Regions from separate parts of the Streptomyces cynarae genome, predicted to be linked through region 4. Evidence: riboswitches for the same ligand, from Rfam matches in the RefSeq annotation. Region 4 holds a riboswitch; each other region holds the start of a gene.
The links. Region 4 has a riboswitch for cyclic di-AMP ahead of N8I84_RS23505 (transglycosylase SLT domain-containing protein). Riboswitches for the same ligand answer to the same signal wherever they lie in the genome.
Positions count from the first base shown of each region.

Region 1: linked by a shared signal. The riboswitch ahead of N8I84_RS17025 (LysM peptidoglycan-binding domain-containing protein) and the one ahead of N8I84_RS23505 (transglycosylase SLT domain-containing protein) in region 4 are both predicted to bind cyclic di-AMP.
Region 2: linked by a shared signal. The riboswitch ahead of N8I84_RS24425 (C40 family peptidase) and the one ahead of N8I84_RS23505 (transglycosylase SLT domain-containing protein) in region 4 are both predicted to bind cyclic di-AMP.
Region 3: linked by a shared signal. The riboswitch ahead of N8I84_RS29720 (M23 family metallopeptidase) and the one ahead of N8I84_RS23505 (transglycosylase SLT domain-containing protein) in region 4 are both predicted to bind cyclic di-AMP.

Region 1 covers NZ_CP106793.1:3,693,263-3,700,439, forward strand. The annotation lists gene N8I84_RS17005 (Ppx/GppA phosphatase family protein) at 1-536, opposite strand, end outside; gene N8I84_RS17010 (DUF501 domain-containing protein) at 533-1,069, opposite strand; gene N8I84_RS17015 (FtsB family cell division protein) at 1,145-1,654, opposite strand; gene eno (phosphopyruvate hydratase) at 1,780-3,066, opposite strand; gene N8I84_RS17025 (LysM peptidoglycan-binding domain-containing protein) at 3,428-4,123, opposite strand; cyclic di-AMP (ydaO/yuaA leader) riboswitch at 4,128-4,294, opposite strand; gene N8I84_RS17030 (LysM peptidoglycan-binding domain-containing protein) at 4,493-5,494, opposite strand; gene N8I84_RS17035 (cytochrome P450 family protein) at 5,677-6,978, opposite strand; gene N8I84_RS17040 (nucleoside triphosphate pyrophosphohydrolase) at 6,975-7,177, opposite strand, start outside.
Region 2 covers NZ_CP106793.1:5,308,584-5,315,760, reverse strand. The annotation lists gene N8I84_RS24435 (M23 family metallopeptidase) at 180-1,796, shown strand; gene pcrA (DNA helicase PcrA) at 1,908-4,418, opposite strand; cyclic di-AMP (ydaO/yuaA leader) riboswitch at 4,670-4,838, shown strand; gene N8I84_RS24425 (C40 family peptidase) at 4,847-6,007, shown strand; gene N8I84_RS24420 (tellurite resistance/C4-dicarboxylate transporter family protein) at 6,134-7,108, shown strand; gene N8I84_RS24415 (hypothetical protein) at 7,086-7,177, opposite strand, start outside.
Region 3 covers NZ_CP106793.1:6,540,069-6,547,245, reverse strand. The annotation lists gene N8I84_RS29735 (bifunctional acetate--CoA ligase family protein/GNAT family N-acetyltransferase) at 1-1,133, opposite strand, end outside; gene N8I84_RS29730 (HPr family phosphocarrier protein) at 1,289-1,570, shown strand; gene N8I84_RS29725 (GntR family transcriptional regulator) at 1,880-2,575, opposite strand; gene N8I84_RS29720 (M23 family metallopeptidase) at 2,779-3,531, opposite strand; cyclic di-AMP (ydaO/yuaA leader) riboswitch at 3,544-3,694, opposite strand; gene N8I84_RS29715 (M16 family metallopeptidase) at 3,919-5,307, opposite strand; gene N8I84_RS29710 (M16 family metallopeptidase) at 5,304-6,668, opposite strand; gene N8I84_RS29705 (DNA gyrase/topoisomerase IV subunit A) at 6,979-7,177, shown strand, end outside.
Region 4 covers NZ_CP106793.1:5,120,684-5,127,860, forward strand. The annotation lists gene fahA (fumarylacetoacetase) at 1-657, opposite strand, end outside; gene N8I84_RS23490 (carboxylate--amine ligase) at 909-2,153, shown strand; gene N8I84_RS23495 (FAD-dependent oxidoreductase) at 2,228-3,430, shown strand; gene N8I84_RS23500 (HAD family hydrolase) at 3,611-4,423, shown strand; gene N8I84_RS23505 (transglycosylase SLT domain-containing protein) at 4,472-4,987, opposite strand; cyclic di-AMP (ydaO/yuaA leader) riboswitch at 4,992-5,190, opposite strand; gene N8I84_RS23510 (polyprenyl synthetase family protein) at 6,048-7,058, shown strand.

The DNA.
Region 1 (7,177 bases), 1.4 Mb from region 4:
CGTTCGGTCATACGGACACAGCCGATGTCCACGGACCGCGCGGCGCGCACGTGGCCGTCGCCGACGACGAACTCCGTGGAGCCGCCGCCGATGTCCACCACCAGGAACGGTGTGGCCAGATCCGTGCGGCCCATCAGCTCCCGGGTCGCGCCCGTGAAGGAGAACTCCGCCTCCTGGTCGCCCGAGATGACCTCCGGCTCGACGCCGAGGATGTCCACCACGCCGCGGACGAACTCGTCCCGGTTCTCCGCGTCCCGGGAGGCGGACGTGGCGACGAAGCGGATCCGCTCGGCGCCGTGCTTCCTGATGACCTCGGCGTACTCCCGGCAGGCGGCGAACGTGCGCTCCAGCGCCTCGGGCGCCAGGCGTCCGGTGCGGTCCACGCCCTGCCCCAGCCGGACGATGGTCATCCGCCGCTCCAGGTCGACCAGCTCATCGGTCCTGCCCGCGCCAGAGGCGCTGTCGGACACGGTCGCGTCCGCGACCAGGAGCCGGATGGAGTTCGTACCGCAGTCGATGGCGGCGACCCGCGTCACTTGGTGTCCTCCTCGGAAACCTCGGCCCCCACGCACGACCCCTTGCGCCACCACTCCGGCAGCATCGCGACGGCCTCGTCGCCGAGCGGGTTGACGCCCGGTCCGGCCGCCAGGGAGTGCGCCACGAGGACGTGCAGGCACTTCACCCGGTCCGGCATGCCGCCCGCGCTGGGGAAGCCCTCCAGGACCTCGATGGCGTCGCGGCGGGCGATGTAGTCCTCGTGCGCGGCGCGGTAGGCGGCGGCCAGTTCCGGGTCCGTGGCCAGGCGCTCGGTCATCTCCTTCATGACGCCGTCGGCCTCCAGCGTGCCGATCGCGGAGGCGGCCTTCGGGCACGTCAGGTAGTACGTCGTCGGGAACGGGGTGCCGTCGGGGAGCCGCGGCGCCGTCTCCACGACGTCCGGCTGCCCGCAGGGGCACCGGTGCGCGATCGCGCGCAGCCCCCGCGGGGGGCGCCCGAGCTGCTGCTTGACGGCCTCGACGTCCGCGTCCGTCGGCTCGGTGCGCGGGGTGGGCGGCGGAGGGGTTTCCATGGCTCTCTTTCGGGCTGTCTTTCTCATGGGTGCGTAGGGGTGCGGGGGGATGCGTCCGGGCGCGTGACGGGCGCGTCAGGGCGCGGTGCGCTCACCGGTCGGACCGTCGGCCCTGTCCGCCTTGTCGGCCCTGTCCACCGCGTCCCAGAGACCGGCGTACCAGGGGCGTACGGCCGTCGTCCGGTCCGCGCGCGACGGCTTGACCGCGTCCGGGTCGATCATGATGTAGCCGGTCTCCCCCGGCATCACATAGTGCAGCCGCTGCCGGATCTGCTGCTTCGCGTAGGCGTCGTCCTGCCAGCGCGCCTTCAGGTCACGCAGCTGTTCGACGCGCTTGCGGGCCTGCTCCTGCTGCCGCTCCAGGTCGGCGATCTCGCCGCGCTGGGAGACGTACTGCCGCATCGGGTAGGCCAGCGCCACGATCAGCGAGCACAGGACGAGGGCGAGGAGCGCGGCGCGGCCGGTGAGCCGGGAGCGGCGGGCCTGGCGCCGGGTCTGGGAGCGGTAGACCCGGGCGGCCGTCTGCTCGCCGAGCAGCCTGAGCCTGGTCGCGGTGGAGAACCGGTCGCGGTCCTTCCCGGCCATGTCTCCCGCCTCCCCTTCACACGCGCGTACGTCCCCGCACACGGTACGGGACCGAGTACGGGGACGTACGTACGACCGGCCAAGCCTTGCTCGGGCTTGTCCCAGCGGCTTGCTCCGGCCTCGTCTCAGCCCTTGAAGCGCGGGAAGGCCGAGCGGCCGGCGTACACCGCGGCGTCGTCGAGGATCTCCTCGATGCGCAGCAGCTGGTTGTACTTGGCGACGCGCTCGGAGCGGGCCGGGGCACCGGTCTTGATCTGGCCGCAGTTGGTGGCGACGGCCAGGTCGGCGATGGTGACGTCCTCGGTCTCGCCGGAGCGGTGGGACATCATGCACTTGAAGCCGTTGCGCTGGGCCAGCTCGACGGCGTCCAGGGTCTCGGTCAGCGAACCGATCTGGTTGACCTTGACCAGCAGGGCGTTGGCCGCGCCCTCCTCGATGCCGCGGGCGAGACGCTCGGGGTTGGTGACGAACAGGTCGTCGCCGACCAGCTGGACCTTGTCGCCGAGCTTGTCGGTGATGACCTTCCAGCCGGCCCAGTCGTCCTCGAACAGCGGGTCCTCGATGGAGACGAGCGGGTAGGCCGCGACGAGCTCCTCGTAGTACTCCGTCATCTCGGCGGCGGAGCGCTCCTTGCCCTCGAAGAGGTACTTGCCGTCCTTGTAGAACTCGGAGGCGGCGACGTCGAGGGCGAGGGCGATCTGCTGGCCGGGGGCGTAGCCGGCCTCCTTGATGGCCTCGAGGATCAGGTCGAGGGCCTCACGGTTGGAGCCGAGGTTCGGGGCGAAGCCGCCCTCGTCGCCGAGGCCGGTGGCGAGGCCCTTGCTCTTCAGGACCTTCTTCAGCGTGTGGTAGACCTCGGTGCCCCAGCGCAGCGCCTCGGAGAAGGACTCCGCGCCGATCGGGGCGATCATGAACTCCTGGATGTCCACGTTGGAGTCGGCGTGCGAGCCGCCGTTCAGGATGTTCATCATCGGCACCGGCAGCAGGTGCGCGTTCGGGCCGCCCAGGTAGCGGAACAGGGGCAGGTCGCTGGCCTCGGAGGCGGCGTGGGCGACGGCGAGGGAGACGCCGAGGATCGCGTTGGCGCCGAGGGAGCCCTTGTTGTCGGTGGCGTCCAGGTCCATCATCGCCTGGTCGATCAGGCGCTGCTCGGTGGCGTCGTAGCCGACCAGCTCCGGGCCGATCTGCTCGATGACGGCGAGGACGGCCTTCTCGACACCCTTGCCCTGGTAGCGGTTCGGGTCACCGTCGCGCAGCTCGATGGCCTCGAAGGCGCCGGTGGAGGCGCCGGACGGGACGGCGGCACGACCCGTGCTGCCGTCGTCGAGGCCGACCTCGACCTCGACCGTGGGGTTGCCTCGGGAGTCCAGGATTTCCCGGGCTACGACGACGTCGATGGACGGCACGAGCATCTCCTTCTTGGATGTGACGCTGGAAGTGCGGGGCTGTGTGCCTTGCGGCTGTGCCTTGCGACTAGAGCCTAACCGCCCCGGGCTGTCGGCCGGCCTACCGACCGTCCCGTGGACAGGGTGACGGTACACATTGTTCCTGTCCGGAACAAAGGGTCGGGGGGAAAGTGAGGTGAAATCCGCGCGGCCGGGCGGCGAAGCGGCCGGACGACAAAGGGGCCGGACAGCAGAAAGCCCCGCTCCGGCGCGTACGGGGGAACACGCACCGGAGCGGGGAGCCCGTGGGGACGGGGGTGGAGCCTCACGTGACCCCACGGTGGGGTCACGCCCGGGAGGGGCCTGTGGCCCGGCTACCGGGTGGCTGTCACTTCAGGTGCAGCTGCTGGCCCGGGTAGATCAGGTCGGCGTCCTGAATGATGTCCTTGTTCAGGTCGAAGAGCTTCTTCCAGCCGCCCTGGACGTGGTGGCTCGCGGCGATCGAGCTGAGGGTGTCGCCCTTGACCACCTTGTACTCGCCGTCACCCTTCTTGACCTTCTGGCCGGTCGGGGTGGTGACGGTCTTCTTCGGGGCCGGGCGCTGCGCGGAGCGGTTGGCGGCCTGCTGCTCGGTCGAGCGGGTGGTGGTGCTCTTCGGGGTGGCGCTCTTCGCGCTGCTCGAGGAGCCGCCGGCCGCGGAACCGTTGTACGTGGCGCTGGTCAGGCCCTTGCCGCACACCGGCCAGGCGCCCTTGCCCTGGCCCGCGAGGACCTTCTCGGCGACGGCTATCTGCTGGCCCTCGGTGGCCAGGTCGGCGCGGGAGGCGTAGGCGGTGCCGCCGTACGCGGCCCAGGTGGAGTTGGTGAACTGCAGACCGCCGTAGAAGCCGTTGCCGGTGTTGATGTGCCAGTTGCCGCCGGACTCGCACTGGGCGACGGCGTCCCACTGGGCGGCGGTGGCCGCGGAGGCGTTCCCGGCCGCGAGGAGCGGGCCGGCGATGGCAGCGCCGGCGACACCGGCGAGCGCGATGGCACGGGTGGCCTTGGACGAGCGGCGGTGCTTGCCGTTGCCGGAACACAGCATGGTTCGTTCCCCTCACCGACGCCTGCGAGGTGAGCTGTCGGGTTCGGGCCGGTTGAGTTGCCCGGCCGTGCCCCTTGCGAGACACGGCTTCACCCCGAGCCGCTTCCGGTCAACTCCCGGACGCGGCGCCTACCTTGGGTCCCCCGCTCCTGCCTACGGCGCTTGACGCGACGACTGTTCCCGTACGGCCGCTGGCAGGATTCGGCGTTGCGACCGCGGGGGCTCGCTGTGGCGAGCGATCACGACCGTAAGCAGTCGATCGCCGGAATTTCAAAGACGATCAGGGCTTATGAGACTCATATCTCACTTTCACCAAACAGGACATTCACCGCGAAGTGGGTCGCGAACTTCCGCCACACAAGGGGCAGTTCAGGACGACCCGCCGACCGGACCGGCGTCGAGCGCAAGGCTCTGACCGGGGAGGATGAGGTTCGGGTCGGCACCGACCGTCTGCTTGTTCACCTCGTACAGCGCCGCCCATCCGCCGCTGAGGTCAAGGGAGTCGGCGATGGACGACAGATTGTCCCCGGGGCGAACGGTGTACGAGCCGTCGACGGCGTCGCGCGCGTCCGCGGTGCCGCGTGAGGCGTGCCGGCCGGACCCGTCCGACGCACGGCCGTCCGCGGCACCCTCTTCGGCGTTGTCGCCGCGATGGCGACCGGCACCCGAGGTCTCGGTCGAACTCACCCCCGGCAAGCCATTCTTCTGTGCCGACTCGTCCGACTCGTCGCTCTTCGTCGCCGCCGTCGGCGCACCCCCGGACCGCTGTGCGCTCTTGGTGGTGTCGGCGGTCGACGCCCCGGACGAGGGCGAGGACGAGGAGACTGAAGCGGACGAAGAAGGCGACGGAGTGGCCGACGCGGATGATCCAGACGAGTCGGACAGGCCGGAGTCGAGACCGGAATCAAGGCCGGAGTCGAGGCCGGAATCGGAGGACGATCCGCCGCCGGACGACGAGTCCCCGGCGAGACCCGTGTCGACGTCGGCGGAGCCGGAGTCCTTGCTCAGGCCGTTCAGCAGGCCGCAGGTGCCCCAGGCCCCGACGCCCCGGGCCGCCAGGACCTTCTCGGCGACGGCGATCTGCTGCGAACGGCTCGCCTGGTCGGGGCTCGGCGCGTAGTCGAGACCGCCGTGCTTGTCCCAGTCGTCCTGCGTCAACTGCAACCCGCCGTAGCGGCCGTTGCCGGTGTCCGCGCTCCATGAGCCGCCGCTGACGCACTCCGCGACCTGGTCCCAGGTGGTGCCGGTGGCCGCGCTCGCGCCGGTGGCGCCGAGCAGCGGGATCGCGATCGCTGATCCGGTCACCCCTGCCGCGACGAGGAGAGCCGGAGCCTGACGGGGGCGACGGTGACGACCGTTCCCGGAGAGCATGCGGTTGCCTTTCACACGACAGCATCGACCGACGCGACGGCCGTGGCGTGCGAACCGCCGCGTTGCTGCGTGAACGTATCGGCACTAGATCGCTTGTCACAAGTTAATGCAGCGTAGATCACGTGAAGATCACAGAGGTGAGATCCTGTCACCTTCTTGTGACCATCGGCGTGTTCGCCGTGTCATGTCCGGCTGTCGGCGGGACGTTCGTGACCTTTCTCCGGTACCGGGGTGAACGCCACGGGCAGCGTGCGCAGGCCCCGCATGATGAGTCCGCCGCGCCAGCGCAACGCGGACTGGTCGACCGCGAGCCGCAGGTCCGGCAGGCGGGTCAGGAGCGTGGCGAGCGCCGTCTGTCCCTCCAGGCGGGCCAGGGGCGCGCCCAGGCAGTAGTGGATGCCGTGCCCGTACCCGAGGTGCTGGTTGTCGCGGCGGGAGAGGTCGAGGACGTCCGGGTCGGCGAACCGCGCCGGGTCCCGGTCCGCGGCGGCCAGGACCACCAGGACGGGGTCGCCGGGGGCGATGTCCTGCCCGCCGACGGTGAGCGGCCGGGTGGCGAACCGCCAGGTGGCCAGTTCCACCGGGCCGTCGTAGCGCAGCAGCTCCTCGACGCCCGTCTCGAGCAGGTCGCGTTCCCCGGCGGCGAGCGACCGCTGCAGACGGGCCCGCTGCCCGGGGTGCCCGAGAAGCGCGAACGTGCCGTTCCCGATGAGGTTGACAGTGGTCTCGAACCCGGCGAAGAGCAGGATGAAGGCCATCGCGGCGGCCTCGTTCTCGGTGAGGTGCTCGCCGTGGTCGGAGGCGCGGATGAGCCCGGATATGAGGTCCTCGCCGGGGCCGGGCTCGGCGGGCAGCGCCTGGCGCTTGCGGTGGATGAGGTCGGCGAGGTAGCCGCGCATCTTCTTCACGGACCGCGCGACGCCGCCTCGCGGTCCTCCACCGTGGCGGATCATCATCCCGGCCCAGTCCCGGAAGTCGTCCTGGTCCTCGCGCGGGACGCCGAGCATGTCGCAGATGGCGTAGATGGGGAGGGGGAAGGCGAACTCGTGGATGAGGTCGGCCTCTCCCCTGCCCGCGAACCGGTCGATGAGCTGGTCGGTGAGTTCCTGGACCCGCGGCGCGAACTCCGCGACACGCCGGGGCGTGAAGGCCTTGGAGACCAGCCGGCGCAGCCGGGTGTGGTCCGGGGGGTCGATGTTGAGCAGATGGGTCATCAGCTCCGCCTTGCGCTCGCCGGGGATGCCGGTCTTGCCCTTGGCGTGCGCGGGCTCGTCGTGATGCGCCGGGTTCTTGCTCAGCCGCGGGTCGGCCAGGGCCTGTTTGGCATCCGCGTACCGGGTGACCAGCCAGGCCTCCACACCGCTCGGCAGCCTCGTCCGGTGCACGGGGGCGTGCTCACGCAGCCAGGCGTAGGCGGGGTAGGGGTCGGCGGCGAACTCCCAGGTGAACAGTTCGGGGGCCGGGGAGGCGGTCTGGCCGTTCACTGCTTCGAGCCCCCGCTCTCCACCTCCCGGATCGCGTCCCGGTACGCGCGTGCCGCCGCGCGCAGGGCCGCCTCCGGGTCCACGCCCTCCGCCTCCGCGCGCGCGGCCAGCGCCAGCAACTCGTAGCCGATGCCGTCGCCCTGCGGGAGCGGGACCTGTAGACCCGCCGTGCGGACGCGGGAGTGCAGCTTCGCGGCGA
Region 2 (7,177 bases), 190 kb from region 4:
CGCGCCATGCCTGACACAGCACCCGGCGTCCGTGCCCGACCCGGCATCCGGCCGCCCGGTGCTCACGCTCGTCACAGCACCAGGACGGCCGCCCACACCTCCCCGACACCCACCCGCACTCGAACATTCATCGAACGCAGCACCAAGGCCTTGTGCGGTGACCCCCGAAACACGGCCGAATGCCCGTTTCCTGCCCACCGGAAACCTGCGGAAGATTGTCGCGCCCGCGTACTGCCGGGTACAGTCGCCGCACTGCTCTGGCAGCCCCTGTTGTCGAGGCGAAAGAGAAGTCGGTGCACGACCGTCACCCGTCGGGGACCGCAACTCCCCCGGCTCCGGCCCCCGATGCCGCCTCGGCGCAGTACGCGTCGTACGGCCCCCAGGGTGGCCAGTACGGTGAGTTCACGACCTACGCCGACTCCACCGCGACCTTCGCGACCGATCCCCTCTTCGGCGACCTTCCGGGTGACGGCGGGACCGGTTCGTACGACACCGGCCAGTGGTCCACCGGCAGCCACGACACCGGCAGCCACGAGACCTTCGGCACCGGCACGCACCAGGCGCCGCACTACGACCCGTACGCGGCCCAGCACCACGCCGCGTTCGACACCGGCGCCCATGACACGGCGGCGTGGGCGACCGGGTACCAGCAGCTGGCCGCCATTCCCGCGCAGGCCCAGGCCCCCGACGCCACCGGCCAGTGGGACGCGCAGGCCTGGCTCGAGGCGGAGCAGTCGGCGGTCTTCACCCAGCAGTGGGAATGGGGCACGCAGACCTTCGACACGGGCACGTACGACGCCACGCAGTGGAACTCGGCGGGAAGCCCGGAACACGAGTCGGAACATGCGGCCACCGGCGGCTTCGAGCACGCCGTCCCCGACCCCTTCGCCGACGCCGAGCCCTTCGAACACCAGGCAGCCACCGCCGCCTTCGATGCGCTCCCGTCCGAGCGGCGCACCGACGACGACGCCCCGTCAGGAGCGGCCGACGACGTCTCGCTGCTCGACGACCAGGAAGAGCGCACACCCCTCCCGCCCACGCGTGCCGCATCCCGCGCCGCGAGCCGTTCCCGGCGTCGCACCCCGGCGAGGCGGTCCGCGCTGCTCACGGTCGCGGTGCCGTCGGTGTGTGTGATGGGGGTCGCCGGGATCGCCGCGGCGACCGTCGGCGTGGGCGGGAACGACGGCAAGGACACCACGGCGAGCGCCGCCGACACACCGGTGAAGCCGTCCGCCGCCAACAAGAAGCTGGACTCCCAGCTCGCGAACCTCTCGGCCGGCGCGAACGACTTCGCGGACCGGGCGAGTCGCACCCAGGAACGTATCGACCTCAAGGCCCAGCAAGTGGCCGAGCAGAAGAAGGCGGCGGCCGAGGCGGCGCTCAAGGAGCGGCTTCGCCCCAAGTTCGCGCTGCCGGTCCTGCAGAGGGGCCTCAGCGCCTACTTCGGCCAGGCGGGTGTCAACTGGATGTCCGTGCACACCGGCATCGACTTCCCGGTGGCGTACGGGACGACGGTGATGGCCGCGACCGACGGCACCGTGCAGACCAAGTGGAACAGCGCGTACGGCAACATGCTGATCCTGACCGCCAAGGACGGTACGCAGACCTGGTACTGCCACCTGTCCAGCTACCGGGTCCCCGCCGGTACGACCGTGAAGGCCGGTCAGCCGATCGCGTACTCCGGCAACTCGGGCAACTCCACCGGCCCCCACCTCCACTTCGAGGTGCGCCCCAGCGGAGGCGCCGCGATAGACCCGCTGCCGTGGCTGCGCAGCCACGGGCTCGACCCGACCTGACCGACTCGGCTCGACCGACCGGCTCCCCGAACGACTGGTTGTCGACCGGCTCACCAGACCGACCGGCTCCGCGGCGAGCCCCCGCCGTTCAGCGAGGGCCCGGAAGCGGGGCTACAGCTTCTCCACCGGCGCGTACCGCAGCAGCAGCCGCTTCGGCTTCTCATCCCCGAAGTCGATCGTCGCCTCCGCGTTCGACCCCGTGCCCTTCACAGCGACGACCGTCCCGAGGCCGAACTGGTCATGGGTGACACGGTCGCCCACCGCCAGCGAGACCACCGGCCGCTCCGTCGCCCCGCCCCGGCGCGTGGCGAACCCGGACGCGCCCGCTGCCGACGAGCGCGAACGGGACGACGACAGCGAGGCCGCCACCCCCGAGAGCGGCCCGGACGACGGCGCCGCGAAGGAACCACCCTTCCGCTTCCACTCCACGTGCTGCTCCGGGATCTCCTCCAGGAACCGCGAGGGCGGGTTGTACGACGGCTGGCCCCAGGCGCTGCGCATGGCCGACCGCGTCAGGTAGAGCCGCTCCCGCGCACGCGTGATGCCGACGTACGCCAAGCGCCGCTCCTCCTCCAGTTCCTTGGTCTGCCCGAGCGCGCGCATGTGCGGGAAGACGCCGTCCTCCATGCCGGTCAGGAAGACCACCGGGAACTCGAGGCCCTTCGCGGTGTGCAGGGTCATCAGCGTGATGACGCCGTCACCCTCTTCCCCGTCGGGAATCTGGTCGGAGTCGGCGACGAGTGCGACCTGCTCCAGGAAGTCGGCCAGAGTGCCGCCCGGGACGGCAGCCCCTGCGGTCTCCGCTCCCTCGCCGCGCTCCTGTTCGAACTCCAGGGCGACGGCGGCGAGTTCCTGAAGGTTCTCGATCCGGGTCTCGTCCTGGGGGTCGGTCGAGGACTGCAACTCGGCGAGGTAGCCGGTGCGTTCGAGGACGGCCTCGAGGACCGTGGCCGGTCCGGCGCCCGACTCCACGATCGTGCGCAGCTCCTCCATCAGCGTGTTGAACCGCTTGACCGCGTTGGTGGAGCGGGCCGCCATGCCGTACGCCTCGTCGACGCGGCGAAGGGCCTGCGAGAAGCTGATCTTCTCGCGCTGGGCGAGGGCGTCGATCATCGCCTCGGCGCGCTCGCCGATGCCCCGCTTGGGCACGTTCAGGATGCGCCGCAGCGGCACGGAGTCCTCCGGGTTCGCCAGCACCCGCAGGTAGGCCAGGACGTCCCGGACCTCCTTGCGCTCGTAGAAGCGGACGCCGCCGACGACCTTGTAGGGCAGGCCGACGCGGATGAAGACCTCTTCGAAGACACGGGACTGTGCGTTGGTGCGGTAGAAGACGGCGACGTCCCCGGCCTTGGCCTCGCCCGCGTCCGTGAGGCGGTCTATCTCGTCGGCGACGAACTGCGCCTCGTCGTGCTCGGTGTCGGCGACGTAGCCGGTGATCCGGGCGCCGGCGCCCGCGTTGGTCCACAGGTTCTTCGGACGGCGGGACTCGTTGCGCTCGATGACCGCGTTGGCGGCGGAGAGGATCGTCTGCGTGGAGCGGTAGTTCTGCTCCAGCAGGATCGTCGTGGCGTCCGGGTAGTCCTCCTCGAACTGGAGGATGTTGCGGATGGTCGCGCCGCGGAAGGCGTAGATCGACTGGTCGGCGTCGCCGACGACGCACAGCTCGGCGGGCGGGACGTCGTGCTCGTTGGGCGGGACGTCCTCGTCGTGCGCGCGGGTGCCCACGAGTTCGCGCACCAGGGCGTACTGGGCGTGGTTGGTGTCCTGGTACTCGTCGACGAGGACGTGGCGGAAACGGCGGCGGTAGTGCTCGGCGACGTCCGGGAAGGCGCGCAGCAGATTGACCGTCGTCATGATCAGATCGTCGAAGTCGAGCGCGTTCGCCTCGCGCAGCCGGGACTGGTAGAGCGCGTACGCCTGGGCGAGGGTCTTCTCGAAACCGTCGGCCGCCTGGGCGGCGAAGTCCTCCTCGTCGATCAGCTCGTTCTTCAGGTTGGAGATCTTGGCGCTGAAGGACTTGGGCGGGAAGCGCTTGGGGTCGAGGTCCAGGTCACGGCAGACGAGGGCCATCAGGCGCTTGCTGTCGGCGGCGTCGTAGATGGAGAAGGAGGACGTGAAGCCGAGCCTCTTGCTCTCCCGGCGCAGGATGCGGACGCAGGCGCTATGGAAGGTCATCACCCACATCGCGTTCGCGCGCGGGCCGACGAGCTGCTCGACCCGCTCCTTCATCTCGCCCGCGGCCTTGTTGGTGAAGGTGATCGCGAGGATCTGCCCGGGGTGGACGCCCCGCTCGGCCAGCAGGTACGCGATGCGGTGGGTGAGCACACGCGTCTTGCCGGAGCCGGCGCCGGCCACGATGAGCAGCGGGGAACCGGCGTGCACGACGGCCGCGCGCTGGTTCTCGTTCAGCCCCTCCAGCAGCGCCGCCATGTCGACGGCAGGGCGGTGCGTGCCGTTGCGGTAGTACGCGTCCCTGTCCGGTGGCAGGTCGAACTTCCCGCCGAACAGATCGTCCGGAACAGGCTCCGGAGCGTGCTGGTCCTCGGGCGGCGGGGGCTCCTCCTCGTGGGCCGGAGTGGCCTTGAGGTCCGCCAGGAAGCTGTCGTCAAAGAGGCTGCTCATCGCTCTCCGAGTCTAGGCCGCCCCACCGACAGCCCGCCGCCACCCCGGAAACTCCGCCTCGGAAGCGACCGCCCGGGCCATTGCCACCGGCAGGAATCACCCGCTCACCCTGCGCGCCCGGAAAGCGCTGCCGGCGTGAAGGTCACAAAAACGTATCGGGCATATCACGCATCAACCTTCACAGCAGCCACACCAGTTGGCTACCGTGCCGGGCGGGTCGTACGACCACCACCGGCGAACGTCGCCGGGCCGTGCGGCCTCCGCCGAGTCCGGTGCCCGATGGACAGCCGGAGCCGGGGACCCAACCGACCTTGGGGTGAATCGGCCGGCCGCCCTGCGCGGCACGGCCGTAGGGCACACCTTCCGGAACCACCCGCCCGAACCCGACAGCTAACTCGGTAGGCGGACTACGGAAGGAGACGCCTTTCATGGCGCCGCACCGCAAGGCGCGCCCCGCGGGCACGCGTATCGCCGGCATACGGACCCCCGCCCTGGCGACGGCAGCCCTCACCTCCGTGGCCCTGCTCTCGCAGACCGCCAACGCCGCGCCCTCCGCCGACGGCGGGCCCAGCGTCGAGGAGGTCGAGAAGAAGGTCGACGACCTCTACCGCCGCGCCGAGTCCGCCACCGAGCAGTACGACGCGGCGAAGGAGAAGAGCGACCAGCAGCGGGGACGCGTCTCCGCGCTCCTCGACGACGTCGCAAGACGCACCCAGAAGCTCAACGAGGCGCGGGACCGGCTGGGTTCGTTCGCCGCGGCGCAGTACCGCACCGGGGAGGCGGCCCCCGACACGGCCACCTTCCTGCTGGCCGACACGCCGCAGGACTACTTCGACCAGGCCCAGCTGATGAGCCGGCTCACCAGCCGTCAGAAGGAAGCGGTCGACGAGTACGTCACCGAGCAGGCCGCGACGATGAGGAAGCGGCAGGAGGCCACCGAGAGCCTGCGGTCGCTCACCGAGTCGCGGCTGAGGCTCCGGGCGGCCAAGGCGGAGGTGCAGAAGAAGCTCGCCGACGCGCGGGACCTGCTGTCCGAGCTGACCGCGCAGGAGAGGGCACGGCTCGCCGCGCTGGAGAAGAAGAAGCAGGAGGAGGCGCAGCGGCAGGCGCAGGAGTTGGCGCGGCAGCAGGCGGCACAGCAACAGTCGCCCCCCACGGCCCCCACCACCACGACGACCGGCTCGCCGGGCTCCCCCACGGGGGCCACGGACTCCATAGACCCCTCGTACGCGACGAAAGCCGCCAAAGCGCTGGCGTTCGCCCGTGCCCAGATCGGCAAGCCGTATGTGTGGGGCGCCACCGGGCCCGGCTCGTACGACTGCTCGGGCCTGACCCAGGCCGCCTGGAAGGCTGCCGGGGTGTCACTGCCGCGCACCACCTACGACCAGGTGAACGTGGGCACGACGGTCCCGCTCGCCGACGCGCAGCCCGGTGATCTGATCTTCTTCTACGACGACATCAGCCATGTCGGCCTCTACATCGGCAACGGCATGATGATCCACGCGCCGAAGCCGGGGGCGTACGTCCGCGAGGAGTCGATCTACTACGGGGGCGCGCCGATCATCCACAGCGTGGTGCGCCCGGCCTGACCCACGCTCGCCGAGCAGGTGCGCGTGGGGACGCCCGCCGTCCGGCACGCGCGCGTGGGGTTGTTTTCCGTCCTCGCGCGCGTGCCCCCGTACGCAACCCGTGTGCGCGTCCCTAGCATCGGGCGCATGTCAGGCACCTCCGCGCTGCGCACCTGGTGGGCGCCGCGTCCGCCCGCCACCGGGTCCGCCGTCATGGCGACCGGCATCCTGTCGGTCGGGCTCCACCTGACCGGCCAGCAGATCCTCTCCCGCCTCGCCCTGGTCCTGGCGGGTGCCGCCTGGCTGGGGCTCGCCGCCGACATCGCCCTGCAACTGCTGTGGGACCGGGAGCAGTGGCGGGCCCGGGCCGGCTCGCCGGCCGCGCTCACCATGGTGCCGGCGACCACCGTGCTGGGCTCAGGGGTGTCCGCTCTGAACGGGCAGCCGCTCGCCGAGGCACTGCTCGCACTGGCCGTGGTGCTCTGGGCCTGCCTGGTCCCGTTGACCGTGCCGGACTGGGAGCGCCGGATGCCCGGCGCGGTGTTCCTCGGGTGCGTGGCGACGGAGGGGATCGCGATGCTCGGGGCGGTGCTCGCGGCGGCCGAGGGGGTGGCCTGGCTCGCCCACACGGCGCTGGTGTTCTTCTGGTTCGGGCTGGTGTTCTACCTGATCGGGCTGGGCTGCTTCGACCCTCGGCAGGTGGTGACCGGGCCGGGCGACCAGTGGATCTCAGGTGGCGCACTCGCCCTCTCGGCGCTGGCCGGTTCGCAGCTCATGAGCGCCGCGCACAAAGGGCCCTACTTGTGGAACAACGACGACAGCGGCGTCCTGCGCGGTGTGACCGTCGCCCTCCTCGTCCTCGCCCTGGCCTGCTACGTCGTCCTGGCGGTGGCGGAGGTGCTGCGGCCCCGGTTCCGCTACGACGTCCGGCGCTGGTCGACCGTGTTCCCGATGGGGATGACGGCGGTGGCGGCGCTGTCCGTCGCCTCCTCCGTCGGCGTGCCGTGGCTGCGCGGCCTCGGCCGGGTGTTGCTGTGGATCGCGGTGGCCGCCTGGCTCCTGGTCCTCGCCGGAGCGGTCGCGTCCGCCGTGGACGGCGTCAGGTCCAGAGCACGGCGATGAAGATGTTCGCCAGGGTCGCGGCGCCGACGAGGCCGAAGAGGGGCTTCTCGACGGTCTCCTCGTCCCGCT
Region 3 (7,177 bases), 1.4 Mb from region 4:
AGCAGGGCGATCCCGATGGCGCCCGACTGTGCGAACAGCCCTATGCGCCCGGGACGGGGCATTTCTGGGGCGAGGGAGGCGTTGAGCCGGACCTGCGGCGAGGTGTTGATGATCCCGAAGGCGTTCGGCCCGATGATCCGCATGCCGTACGACCGCGCCTGCCGCACCAGCTCCCGCTGTCGCTCCCGCCCCTCGGGCCCGCTCTCGGCGTACCCGGCGGAGACCACCACGAGCCCCTGCACCCCGTGCTCGCCACACTCGGTGACGACCTCGGGGACGTGTTCGGCGGGCACGGCCACCACGGCGAGGTCGACCGGCTCGGAGATGTCGCGGACCGAGCGGTGGGCGGGGACGCCGTCGAGGTCCTCCCGGTCCGCGGCGAACGCCCGGTTCACCGCGTACAGGCGGCCGGTGTACCCGCCGTCCCTGAGATGGTCGAGAACGCTGCGGCCCACTCCCCCGGGCGTGCGGCCGGCGCCGATCACGGCGACCGCGCCGGGTGCGAGCAGCCGCTGCACGGACCGTGCCTCGGCCCGCTGCTCCCGGGCTCGCTGGACGGCCAGCGACCGGTCGGTGGGCTCCAGGTCGAACTCGAGGCGTACGACACCGTCCTCGAAGCTGCGCTTCTGCTGGTACCCGGCGTCCGTGAACACCTTGATCATCCTGGTGTTGGCGGGCAGCACCTCGGCGGCGAACCGGCGGATGCCGCGCTCCCTGGCCACCGCCGCGATGTGTTCGAGCAGGGCGGAGGCGACGCCGCGTCCCTGGTGCGCGTCCTGCACGAGGAAGGCCACCTCGGCCTCGTCGGCAGGCGAGGAGGCGGGCAGGCCGTCGGTACCGATGCGGTCATAGCGTACGGTTGCGATGAACTCGCCGCCGACCGTGGCCGCGAGTCCCACCCTGTCCACAAAGTCGTGGTGCGTGAAGCGGTGGACGTCCTTGGCGGACAGGCGCGGGTACGGCGCGAAGAAGCGGTAGTACTTCGACTCGTCCGAGACCTGCTCATAGAAGCTGACGAGGCGCTCGGCGTCATCGACGGTGATGGGCCTGATGCGCGCGGTGCCGCCGTCGCGCAGCACCACGTCGGCCTCCCAGTGGGCGGGGTACTCGTGCCGGTCCGACGTGGTCTGCATGGGCCCCAGAGTAAGGCTCGCGTCCCTAAGCGGCGCGAGGCAGGCTGAGGGGGCCGGCCCCGGCCCGCCGGGGACGGGACGATGCCCTTCCGGGCACGCTTCACCTATGGAACACTGGTCTAGACAACCCTGATACACCTGAAGGGCAGCAACACATGGCTGAGCGCCGCGTCAACGTCGGCTGGGCCGAGGGTCTCCACGCCCGCCCCGCCTCCATCTTCGTCCGGGCAGCCACGGCCTCCGGCATCCCGGTGACGATCGCCAAGGCGGGCGGTACCCCCGTCAACGCCGCGTCCATGCTGGCGGTTCTGGGCCTCGGCGCCCAGGGCGGCGAGGAGATCGTCCTGGCCTCCGACGCGGAGGGTGCGGACGCCGCGCTCGACCGCCTGGCCAAGCTGGTCGCCGAGGGCCTCGAGGAACTCCCCGAGACCGTCTGACCCTTCGGGCAAGCAGCACCCCGCTTCAGCCGCGTCGCCTCCATGGCGGCGCGGCTGTCGTCGTGCCGGGCAGCTCCCGTCCGGAGGGCGACAGCCGGCGGTGACCACAGTCACGGCGCAGGGAACGGCGAGGAACGGCGAGGAACGGCGCACGCAAGAAAAAACGGCCCACGGTGTATTCGTCAGCGCGAATAAAAGCGCACACGACATACCGGAACAGCGCACGTCAAATTTATGGACGCACGCGAAAAACAGGCAGCCGAAAACAGGGCCTCAGCCGAATATCCCTCTTTGTATACGGCGCCTGTGTTAATGCCGGAGTGCCGACATGTTTACGGGGTGTTGCGAGGTCCTCACACGGTCCGCGCGGTCCGTCCCGCCGGGAAAGCGGAGCCGGTGGGCGGCCGTGGAGCGTTCCGTGTGCAGCGCCGTGATCGCCCGCGCCCGCTCGCCGTCCCCGCGCGCGACGGCGTCCACGATGCCGCCGTGCTCGGCCCAGGACTCCACTGGGTCGACCGGTGCGTCGACCGCGTACATCCATGTGATCTTGTGCCGCAGCTGGGCGAGCGTCGAGGTCAGCGCGGGGCTCCCACAGGCCTGCGCCAGCGTCTCGTGGAACCAGCCGCCCAGGGAGCGCAGATCCTCGCTGTGGCCCCTCCTGGCCCGCTCCTGGCCCAGTCTGACCAGGCCGCGCAGCACCTTGAGGTGGGCCTCGGTACGCCGCTGCGCGGCTCGCGCGGCCCCGAGCGGCTCCAGCAGCATCCGCATCTCCAGCAGGTCGGCGGCCTCCTGCTCGGTGGGTTCCGCCACACACGCGCCCGCGTGCCGGCGGGTGACCACGAAGCCCTCGGCCTCCAGGGTGCGCAGCGCCTCGCGCACGGGGACGCGGGAGACGCCGTAGCGGCGCGCGAGGAGTTCCTCGGTGAGCCGGCCGCCGCGCTCGTAGACACCCGCGACGATGTCATCACGGATCGCCGTGCAGACCGCGTGCGCCGGAATACGCATGACCGACCTCCGCCTTAATCCCCGCGAAACGTACGCGATTGACGCGTGTTCAACCGACTCTATTGCAGTGGGCGGGAAATTCCGACGGCGGGTCGGAATCCAGGGATTTTTTTTGGACACACAGCCGTTCGAAAGCCGACGACGGCCCCGGCTGATCAGCCGGGGCCGTCGGGTGCGGGCGCGCCCGTCGCGGGCGCGGGCCGTCAGACGTTCACGCCGTGCGAGCGCAGGTAGGCCACGGGGTCGATGTCCGAGCCGTACTCGGGAGTGGTACGGGCCTCGAAGTGCAGGTGCGGCCCGGTGGTGTTGCCGGTGGACCCGGCGAGGGCTATCTGCTGGCCGGGGACGACCCTCTGGCCCACGGAGACCCCGATGGACGACAGGTGGCCGTACTGGGTGTAGGTGCCGTCGTTCATCCTGATGACGATCTGGTTGCCGTACGCGCCGCCCCAGCCGGTCTGGACGACGGTGCCGGCGCCGACGGCGTGCACGGGCGTGCCCGTGGCGGCGTGGAAGTCGATGCCGGTGTGGGAGCCGGAGGACCACAGGGAGCCGCCGGTCTTGTAACCGGTGGACACGTAGGAGTTGGAGATCGGCGGCACGAACGCGTTGAGACGCCGGCGCTCGGCCTCGCGTGCGGCCCGCTCCTTGGCCTCGCGCTCCTGGCGCGCCTTCTCGGCGGCCTTCCTGCGCGCGGCCTCCTCGGCCTGCTTCTGTTCGGCGGCCTGCTTCTGGGCGGCGGCCTGTGCGTCGATCTTCTCGGCGACCGAGTCGCCGAGGGTGACGGTCTGGAGCAGCCCGGTCTGCTCGACGGGGGCGCCGGCGGCGAGGGCCGGGGCGGCCAGGGTGCCGATGACACCGCTGGTGGTGAGCGCTGCCACGCCGACGGCGTTCGCAGTCGTACGCTTCACACGGCTCGGGCGACGGTGCTTCCCGGTGGCGCAGGTGAACGCCATGAAGTGGCTGGTCCTTTCCTTCCCTCTCGCCTACCGGGTTAGCTGACGGGTTCGGAGCAGGAAGGTCTCCTACGGGCTCGCGCCCGATTCACCCCAGGGACTGCGGTTTTGGGTCCCCGGCTCCCCTGGCTCGCGCCGTACGGGGACTCGGCGATGACTGTCCGGTGCCGCGGGTGCGGCGCACTGCCTGACGGACAGCCCGAATGACGCTAAGGGGACCGTCTTTCAATCAGCAAACGGAGGACGGGGTTTGTAGCGCATCCCACAGGGCAGAGAGGCAACCTCTGTGGCAATACGGACAAACCCGCCAATGGGCGGGGCCCTGGTGACACGGAAAGTCACCAGGGCCCCGGGACGGGCGCGGCGCACGCGCGCGTACGGTTCGCTCTACTCGGCGGCGACGACGCTCACTTCGCCGATACCGAGCGCCTCGACGGGTTCCTTGATCTGCGCGGCGTCGCCCACCAGCACGGTGACCAGACGGTCCACCGGGAAGGCGTTCACCACGGCCGCGGTGGCCTCCACCGTGCCCGTAGCGGCCAGCTGCTGATACAGCGTCGACTGGTAGTCGTCCGGCAGGTGCTGCTCGACCTGGTCGGCGAGCGTGCTCGCGACGGCCGCCGCCGTCTCGAACTTCAGCGGTGCCACCCCCACCAGGTTCTGTACGGCGACGTCGCGCTCGGCGTCCGTCAGGCCCTCGGCGGCGAGGGTGCGCAGCACCTTCCACAGGTCGTCGAGCGCCGGGCCGGTGTTCGGCGTGTCGACGGAGCCGCTGATGGCGAGCATCGCGGCGCCCGTGCCGTCGGGCGCGGAGCGCAGCACCTGCCCGAAGGCCCGCACCCCGTAGGTGTAGCCCTTCTCCTCGCGCAGGACGCGGTCCAGGCGGGAGGTGAGGGTGCCCCCGAGGCAGTACGTGCCGAGCACCTGCGCGGGCCACACGCGGTCGTGACGGTCGGGCCCGACACGGCCGATGAGCAGCTGGGTCTGGACGGCGCCGGGCCGGTCCACGATGATCACGCGGCCGGTGTCGTCGGCGGTCACCGGGGGCACCGGACGCGGCTTGGACGGCTCCCCCGTCCAGGCGCCGAGGGTGTCACCGAGGAGCTCGTCCAGATCGATCCCGGTGAGGTCGCCGACCACGACCGCGGTGGACGTCGCGGGGCGCACAAACCGCTCGTAGAAGGCGCGGACGGCCGCGGCGTCGATGTTCGCGACCGTCTCCTCGGTGCCCTGGCGCGGGCGCGACATGCGCGAGGACACCGGGAACAACTCCTTGGAGAGTTCCTTGGCGGCGCGGCGGGCCGGGTTGGCCATCTCGTGCGGGATCTCGTCGAGGCGGTTGCGCACCAGGCGCTCCACCTCGCTGTCCGCGAACGCCGGCGACCTCAGGGCGTCGGCGAGCAGTCCGAGCGCCTTGGGGAGGCGGGAGACCGGCACCTCCAGGGAGAGGCGGACGCCGGGGTGGTCGGCGTGCGAGTCGAGGGTGGCGCCGCAGCGCTCGAGCTCGGCGGCGAACTCCTCGGCGGAGTGCTTGTCGGTGCCCTCGGAGAAGGCGCGCGCCATGATCGTGGCGACGCCGTCGAGGCCGGCCGGCTCGGCGTCCAGGGGCGCGTCGAGGAGCACCTCGACGGCGACGACCTGCTGACCGGGCCGGTGGCAGCGCAGCACGGTCAGGCCGTTGTCCAGCGTGCCGCGCTCGGGCGCCGGGAACGCCCAGGGCCGGGCCTCGCCGGGCTGGGGCTGCGGGTGGAACTCCATGGTCGCGAGCTCGGTCACTTCGCCGACTCCTCGGTCTCGTCGGTGGTCTCGGCTGCTTCCGGGGCCCCGGCCTCTTCCGCGACCGGTTCGTACACGAGCACCGCGCGGTTGTCGGGGCGCAGGCGGGCCTTGGCGATCTCCTGCACCTCCTCGGCGGTGACCTCGAGCACGCGCTTCACGGCGGTCAGGGCGAGCTGGGGGTCACCGAACAGCACGGCGTACCGACACAGTTCGTCCGCGCGGCCCGCGACCGTGCCGAGCCGGTCCAGCCACTCGCGCTCCAACTGCGCCTGGGCGCGCTCCATTTCCTCGGCCGTCGGGCCCCGCTCGGCGAACCGGGCGAGTTCCTCGTCGATGGCGGCCTCGATGACGGGCACCTCGACGTCGCCGGAGGTCTTCACGTCCAGCCACCCCAGCGAGGGCGCCCCGGCGAGCCGCAGCAGGCCGAAGCCGGCGGCGACGGCGGTGCGGTCACGCCGCACGAGCCGGTTGTACAGGCGGGAGGACTCGCCGCCGCCGAGGATCGTGAGCGCCACGTCGGCCGCGTCGCACGCGCGTGTGCCGTCGTGCGGCAGCCGGTAGGCGGCCATCAGGGCGCGCGCCGGAACCTCCTCCTCGACGACCTCGCGCAGTTGCTCGCCGATGACCTCGGGCAGCGAGCCGTCGCGCGGCTGCGGCTTGCCGTCGTGGGACGGGATGGACCCGAAGTACTTCTCGATCCAGGCGAGGGTCTGCTGGGGGTCGATGTCGCCGACGACGGACAGCACCGCGTTGTTCGGTGCGTAGTAGGTGCGGAAGAACGCGCGTGCGTCCTCCAGGGTCGCCGCGTCCAGATCGGCCATCGACCCGATCGGCGTGTGGTGGTAGGGGTGGCCCTCCGGGTAGGCGAGCGCGGTCAGCCTCTCGAAGGCGGTGCCGTAGGGGACGTTGTCGTAGCGCTGGCGGCGCTCGTTCTTCACGACGTCCCGCTGGTTCTCCATGGACTCGTCGTCGAGCGCGGCGAGCAGGGAGCCCATGCGGTCGGCCTCCAGCCAGAGGGCGAGCTCCAGCTGGTGGGCGGGCATGGTCTCGAAGTAGTTGGTGCGCTCGAAGCTGGTGGTGCCGTTGAGCGAGCCGCCCGCTCCCTGCACCAGCTCGAAGTGGCCGTTGCCCTTGACCTGGGCGGAGCCCTGGAACATCAGGTGTTCGAAGAGGTGGGCGAGACCCGTGCGCCCCTGAACCTCGTGGCGGGAGCCGACGTCGTACCAGAGGCACACCGCCGCGACCGGGGTCAGATGGTCCTCGGAGAGCACCACGCGCAGGCCGTTGGCCAAGCGGTGCTCGGTCGCTGTCAGGCCCCCGGAGCCTGCCTCGGCTGTGGCCGTGTGACCCATGGGCATGTACGTCCCTTCGATCGCGGAAGCTGTCGCGGAAACCGCGGTTTCCTGCCGGTCCTGTCACTGTATGCAAGCGTGCCGACCGGTGGCGAAGTTCCCGGGCGGCGTACGCCGAGAGCGAGACCATGATTACGGGGGGTGGGGGAGGCTCGTCGTTGACGCGTCGGGGGGCCGGGACGCTCGAGATCGCCTACGGGCCGGTTTCAAGACCCCACGGACGGGCCCCGGTCCCCGTTGTCGGTGCGGCGGTCCACAATGGTCGGCGTCAGATTCGTTTCCATGCCCAGCACAGACGGTGAAGGAGCCGGCAGCGATGGCCCGCCGCAGCACGAAGACCCCGCCACCCGACGACTCGTACGAGGAGAAGATCCTCGACATCGACGTCGTGGACGAGATGCAGGGCTCCTTCCTCGAGTACGCGTACTCGGTCATCTACTCAAGGGCCCTGCCGGACGCCCGCGACGGCCTCAAGCCGGTGCACCGGCGGATCGTCTACCAGATGAACGAGATGG
Region 4 (7,177 bases):
CCCGAACACGTGGTCGCGGAAGGCCGTGAGCGGCACCGGTCGCCCCAGCCGCGACGGCACGCCCACCACGAAGCCCACCTCCGCCTCGATGTCCAGACGCACGGACGGCCCGAAGACCGGCGCCGGGTCTGTGGGAGCCTTGCGCTGCCCCGACGGCCGCACGACATCCGTGCCCGACACGACCACCGTGCCGGACCGGCCGTGGTAACCGATCGGCAGGTGCTTCCAGTTGGGGGTCAGGGAGTCCGCCGCGTCCGGGCGGAAGATCTGCCCGACGTTGCGGGCGTGGTTCTCGGAGGCGTAGAAGTCGACGTAGTCCGCGACCTCGAAGGGCAGGTGCAGCGTCACCTCGGAGAGCGGGTGCAGCAGCGGCTCCACGGTCTGACGGTGTGCGGGCACCGTCACCCACGCCGTCAGCGCCCGCCGCACATCCGACCAGGTGGTGCGGCCCGCGGCCAGCAGCGGGTTCAGGGAGGGACGCGCCAGCAGGGAGGCGTACGGGGAGCCGAGCGCCGTGGCCGCCGCGCCCGCGTCGAGCACGTGGTCGCCCAGGCGCACGCCGACGCGCCGCTCGTCGGAGCCGGCGGGGGAGAAGACGCCGTAGGGGAGGTTGTGCGGGCCGAAGGGGTCGCCCTCGGGGACGTCGAAGGGGGGCATGGGATGCTGCCTCGCTTTCGTGCACTTCGGATGTGCCGTGCATGGGGGTGCGTTCCAGTGCGTTCCGTATGGTCGCCGCACACGTTACGGGTGAGTCATCTGTCTTGGGCAGTGTCTAAAGAGTTTGCAATGTCCGTATTGGTCTTGTCGGAGGGGGTAATTCCGGCTTAGCGTCCTTTGGGGGACACGGACGGGGTGGGTCCGGTCCGTAGGGGGGACACGTGGGGGGACCCGTGGCCAGGAGCACCGGTGTGCCGTTCGACGCGGACCGCGACGTGCCGGGGCTCATCGTCAAGTTGGGCGACTACCCGCTGCACCACGGCGGGGTCGGGGCGATCCGCAGCCTCGGCCGGCTCGGCATACCGATGTATGCGATCACGGAGGACCGCTACACACCGGCTGCGGCCTCTCGCTATCTGCGGCGCGCCTTCGTATGGCCGACCACCGGGACCGAGAAACCGGAGCGGCTCGTGGAGGGCCTGCTGCGCATCGGGCGCCGTATCGGCCGGCCGACGATCCTCGTCCCGACCGACGAGGAGGCAGCGGTCCTGATCGCCGAGCACCAGGACGCCCTGACCGGAGCCTTCCTCTTCCCGAAGGTGGAGGCGGGGCTCCCGCGCCGCCTCGCCAGCAAACAGGGCCTGCACGAACTGTGCGTGGAACACGGCATCCCGAGTCCCCAGGCCGCCTTCCCGCAGTCGTACGACGACATCCTGCGCTTCGCCGACAAGGCCCGCTTCCCGCTCGTGGCGAAGAACCGCGAGGCGTTCGTGCGCCGCGAACGGCCCGCGGTGGGCGGCACGACGAAGATCGCCACCCGTGAGGGGCTGCTCAGGCTCGCCCGCGACTGGGGTGAGCACCCGGGCGTGATCCTCCAGGAGTACCTGCCCCGGGAGCAGGCCGAGGACTGGATCGTGCACGCCTACTTCGACCAGGACTCCACCCCGCTCGCCCTGTTCACCGGCGTCAAGGTGCGCTCCTGGCCGCCCCACGCGGGCATGACGGCGAACGCGTACGTCGTGGAGAACCCGGAACTCGCCGATCTCGCCGCACGTTTCATCAAACAGATCGGCTTCACCGGCATCGTCGACCTCGACCTGCGCTTCGACCGGCGCGACGGACGGTACAAACTGCTCGACTTCAACCCCCGCATGGGCGCCCAGTTCCGGCTCTTCGAGAACGAGTCGGGTGTGGACGTCGTCCGCGCCATGCACCTGGACCTGACCGGCCGCGCCGTACCGGAGGGGGAACAGCGCGCCGGCCATCGGTACATCGTGGAGAACATCGACCTGCCCGCCCTGCTGGCCTACCGCCGCAGCGGCTACACGACACCGCACGCACCGGCCCGTGCGAGCGGCACGGAACTGGCCTGGTTCGCGGGGGACGACCCGCTGCCGTTCGTCACGATGCTCGCGCGCTTCGTGCGGCCGGGCGCGAAGCACCTGTATCAGCTGTGGCGGACCAACCGCCGCGGCGGCACGACCCGTACGTCGTAGGCGTACGACCGGTACGCCACGGGCGTACGCGCTCCACCACGAAGTAGGCACGTCGCGTCCTGGGGAGGGACTTCGTGATTCAACCGGTAGCAGTCATCGGTGCCGGGCCGTTCGGCCTGTCCACCGCCGCCCATCTGCGCGGGCGCGGTATCCCGGTCCGCGTCTTCGGCGAGCCCATGGTCAGCTGGCGCGACAACATGCCCGCGGGCATGCTCCTGAAGTCCACCCCGGTCGCCTCGAACATCGACGCGCCCCAGCGCGGCCACACCCTGGCCGACTACTGCGACGCGGCGGGCATCCCCCGGCTGGTGACGGACGAGGACATCATCCCGGTCGAGACGTTCATCGCGTACGGGGAGTGGTTCCAGCAGAAGCTGGTGCCGGAGCTGGAGCGGGTCCGGGTGGTCTCCGTGGACCGCCGCAAGGACGGTGGCTTCGATCTCAAGCTGGACTCGGGCGAGTTGTTCACCGCTCGGGCGGTCGTGGTGGCGACCGGCCTGTCGGGCCTCGCCCACCTCCCGCCGGAGCTGGCCGCCGCGGCAGCCGACGGCCCCACGCCCACCGGTCCGGTCTCGCACAGCTCCCAGCACCATGACCTCGGCAGGTTCGCCGGCAAGGAGCTGCTGGTCGTCGGCGCCGGCCAGTCAGCGCTGGAGACGGCGGCGCTGGCGGCCGAGGCGGGCGCACGGGTGCGCGTGGTGGCGCGCGGGCAGGGCAGGGTCGCCTTCGGCGCGCCTCCGTGGGACCAGCCGAAGCTGCGCCCCGAGTCGCCCTTCGGCCGTGCCTGGTCCCTGTGGGCGCTGAGCTACTACCCCCACCCGTACCGCTTCCTGCCCGCCCGGACCCGCCACTACCTGGTGCGCCGCGTCCTCGGCCCGCTCGGCGCGTGGTGGCTGCGCGACCGCTTCCAGGAGAACGTCCAGGTGCGCGAGGTCGTCGGCATCCTCAGCGCGTCCGTGGCGGACGGCAGCCCGACCCTGACGGTCCGGACCCACACGGGCCGCACGGAGGAGATGACCGCGGACCACGTCATCGCCGCGACCGGCTACCGCGTGGACATCTCCGCGATGGACTTCCTGGGCCATGAGCTGCGCACACGCCTGGCGGTGAGCCGGGGCGCCCCGAAGCTCGGCGCGGGCCATGTGTCCTCGGTCCCGGGCCTGTACTTCACGGGCCTGCCGGCGGCGGCCTCCTACGGACCGGTGATGAGGTTCGTCTGCGGCACGGAGTTCGCGTCGGCGCGCCTGGCGAAGCATCTGGCGACGGCCCACGGCTGACCCCGGCCGACCACCGGACCACCGCGTGGCCCTTCCCCTCGGAAGGGCCACGGTTGTCGAGACGGATGCCGAGCGGTTCTCGGCAGCGGGGAGCGGAGGTCGGCCGGTTCACGGCGGGGTGGCCGTACGTCGGCTGGTTCGCGGTGAGTCGTGGGGGTGTTCCATCCGTATTCTCTGATCATGGCCGCACCCCTCGCATATTCACTCATCGCCACTGACCTGGACGGGACGCTGCTGCGCGGTGACGACACGCTCTCCGACCGGTCGAGGGACGCGCTGGCGCGGGCCGCCGCGGCCGGCGCGCAGCACCTCGTGGTGACGGGGCGTCCGGCGCCCAGGGTGCGGCCGCTGCTCGACGACCTCGGCGGCAGGGGGCTCGCGGTGTGCGGACAGGGCGCGCAGGTGTACGACGTCGGCGCGGACCGGCTGCTGTTCTCCGTCACCTTGGACCGGGAGTTGGCCGAGACCGCGCTCGGCAAGATCGAGGCCGAGGTGGGGCAGGTGTACGCGGCCGTCGACCAGGACGGCGTGGACGGGCTCACTCTCATCGAACCCGGCTACCGGATGCCGCACCCCACGCTGCCCGCGGTGCGGGTGCAACGGCGCGACGACCTGTGGTGCGCGCCCATCAGCAAGGTGCTGCTGCGCCATCACAGCCTGACCGACGACGAGTTGGCGACGGCGGCGCGCAGCGCGGTCGGTTCACTGGCGACGGTCACCATGTCCGGGCCCGGCACGGTCGAACTCCAGCCGTGCGGCATCACCAAGGCGACGGGGCTCGCGCTCGCCGCCGAGTTTCTGGGCCTGGGGCCGTCCCAGACCATCGCGTTCGGCGACATGCCGAACGACATCCCGATGTTCGACTGGGCCGCGCACGGCGTCGCCATGGCGAACGCGCACCCCGAACTCAAGGCGGTCGCCGACGAGATCACGAAATCGAACGAGGACGACGGCATCGCCGTCGTCCTCGAACGACTCTTCAGGGGCCGCTAGACCTCGGCCTCGGCCTCCGCCTCAGCCCGGTACGCGCGGCGCACAGCGTCAGTAGGCGCTGTGGACGTTGTCGATGGAGCCGTACCGGTGGGCGGCGTAGTTGCACGCGGCCGTGATGTTCGCCACCGGGTCGTAGATGTTCCAGGACGTGCCCGGCACGTGGTACGCGCGGAAGGTCGGGTCGATGACCTGGAGGAGGCCCTTGGACGGGATGCCCATCCGGGCGTTGGAGTCCCAGAGGTTGATGGCGGACGGGTTGCCCGACGACTCACGCATCACGTTGCGGTAGATGCCGTAGTAGGAGCCGGGGATCCTGTGCTGCCGCATGACGACCAGCGACTGACGGATCCAGCTGTCGAGGTTTCCGGCGCGCGTCGTCACGGTCTTGGCGGCGGCGGTCGTGGTCGTCGCGGAGGTGGGGGTCGCGGCGGAAGCGCTGGTCGCTCCCAGGACCGGAAGGGCCAGAACGGCGGCACCCGTCCCCGCGACAGCGAGGGCACGGGTGAGGCGCGCGGCCTTGGAGCGGCGGTCCCGACGGCGTGCGGGCAGGGCGAAAGCGGGCATGTCGTAGTCCTCTCCGGCGCCTGCGAGGTGAGCTGTCGGGTTCGGGCTGGGAGGTGCCCGGCCGTGTCCTCGGTGTCGAGGAATCGGCTTCACCCCAAGCCGTTCCGGCGCTGTGTCCGGTCCGGCGACTTACCTGGGTCCCCCGCTCCTGCCGTGGTGGTCAATGGATCGCGGGCGGCGGCAGGATTCGGCGTTCCGCTCGGATCGATTGGGAAGGTATGCGAGAGCACATGTCGGGAACAAGCCTCGAAGTCACACTCAGAGGTAAATGACCATGAAATGCGGGAATAAGGGATGTGATCCATATTGTTGAACACAGTTCAACTTGGCATAAGCAAATGGGAAGTTGGGATTCCGCATGCTCCGCACCACCTGTCGGTGGCGTGAGCTAATTCACTCGCGCCCTCCTCGATCGGCATGCCTAATTCGAGGCCCTGGGGCGGCAATTCGGACAAAAGGTTCGGCAGATGCCTTCAGGTGACGGTTTTCATGAGGGCGAAATATGGCAATTCGGACATTGCTCGGGTCTACGGGGATCGCACCCCCGGATCGGAAGGCGTGACCGGCGTCACGCGTCATGCCATCTCGTCCCGCCCCATGGATCTGTACGCGCGCGTGCCTGGAGGTTCCGCGCGTCCCCGTTGAGGCCGGGGGTGCGCCCGGCCGGGTGATGGTGCCGAGCGGGGCGGCCGGGGGCCGCGTGGCCCCGCGGGAGGCCTTGGGGGTGCCGGGCTGCTCCGGAGGCGGGATGCGAGGGGTGTTTCCGGGGGCCGGTGCGCGTCGCCGGCCACCGGGAGGGGCGGCTTTCCGCTATGTCGCTCCAAACCCGCTCGTATCACCTGATCAAGAACATGCCTCTCGTGATCCGATACGGCCCGGCCTGGAAGAGCGGGCACTCGTGGTGATCGAAACCCGACCGGATACGCTGACTTGAGTGATGGCGGCGACAGATCGACAAACTCGGTGAGCCGAGTCGTCCAGGCGACGTCATCGATCAAGTGACCGACCTCGATACCGACCGTGTGATCGTCAGCAGACGTCAGCAGACAGGAGACCTCACGTGACCGTCGTCGGGCCGTTCGGGCTGAGCGTGCGGGACCAGGCTCTGGAAGCCGATGTCCAGGCCGGATTGGCCGCTGTCGAGGAAGGGCTGCTCGACGCCACGAAGAGCGAGGTGCCCTTCATCACCGAGGCCGCGCAGCATCTCGTGCGCGCGGGCGGGAAGCGGTTCCGGCCGCTGCTCGTGATGCTCGCGGCACAGTTCGGTGACCCGTACGCGCCGGGGGTCGTCCCCTCGGCCGTGGTCGTGGAGCTCACCCACCTCGCCACGCTGTACCACGACGACGTGATGGACGAGGCCGATGTGCGGCGCGGGGTGGCCAGCGCGAACAGCCGCTGGGGCAACTCGGTGGCGGTACTCACCGGAGACTTCCTGTTCGCCCGCGCGTCCCACATCCTGGCCGACCTCGGCCCGGAGGCGGTCCGTATCCAGGCGGAGGCGTTCGAGCGGCTCGTCACCGGCCAGATCCTGGAGACGGCGGGCCCGCGGGACGGCCGTGACCCGGTGGAGCACTACCTCGACGTCCTCTCCGGCAAGACGGGCTCCCTGGTGGCGGTGGCGTGCCGCTTCGGCGCGATGATGTCGGGCGCCGACGAGACGGTCGTCGACGTGCTGACGCAGTACGGCGAGCGTCTCGGCGTGGCGTTCCAGCTGGCCGACGACGTCCTGGACATCGCCTCCGACTCCCACGAGTCCGGCAAGACGCCGGGGACGGACCTGCGCGAGGGCATCGCGACCCTCCCGGTCCTGCGCCTGCGCGAGCGTGCCCAGCGGCACGGGCTGCCGGAGGACGTCGCCCTGTGCGAGCTGCTGGACTCCGACCTCACGGACGACGCCCGCCATGCCGACGCCCTCGCCCGCCTCCGGGTCCACCCGGCCCTCGAGCAGGCCCGGCGCGACGCCGTCCGCTATGCGCAGGACGCCCGCTCGGCCCTGGCGCCGCTGCCGGACTGCGGCGCGAAGGCGGCCCTGACGGAAATGTGCGACGCGGTGGTGCACCGGGCGGGGTGACCCGCCAGGCGCCCCGGGCACCCCCGCCTGACGTGTGCCAGGTCACACGTCTTCCGGCGCGTCCGCACGACCCCTACGGGTGGGACGCCGTGCCGCGCCCGTCATGTCATACCCCAGGC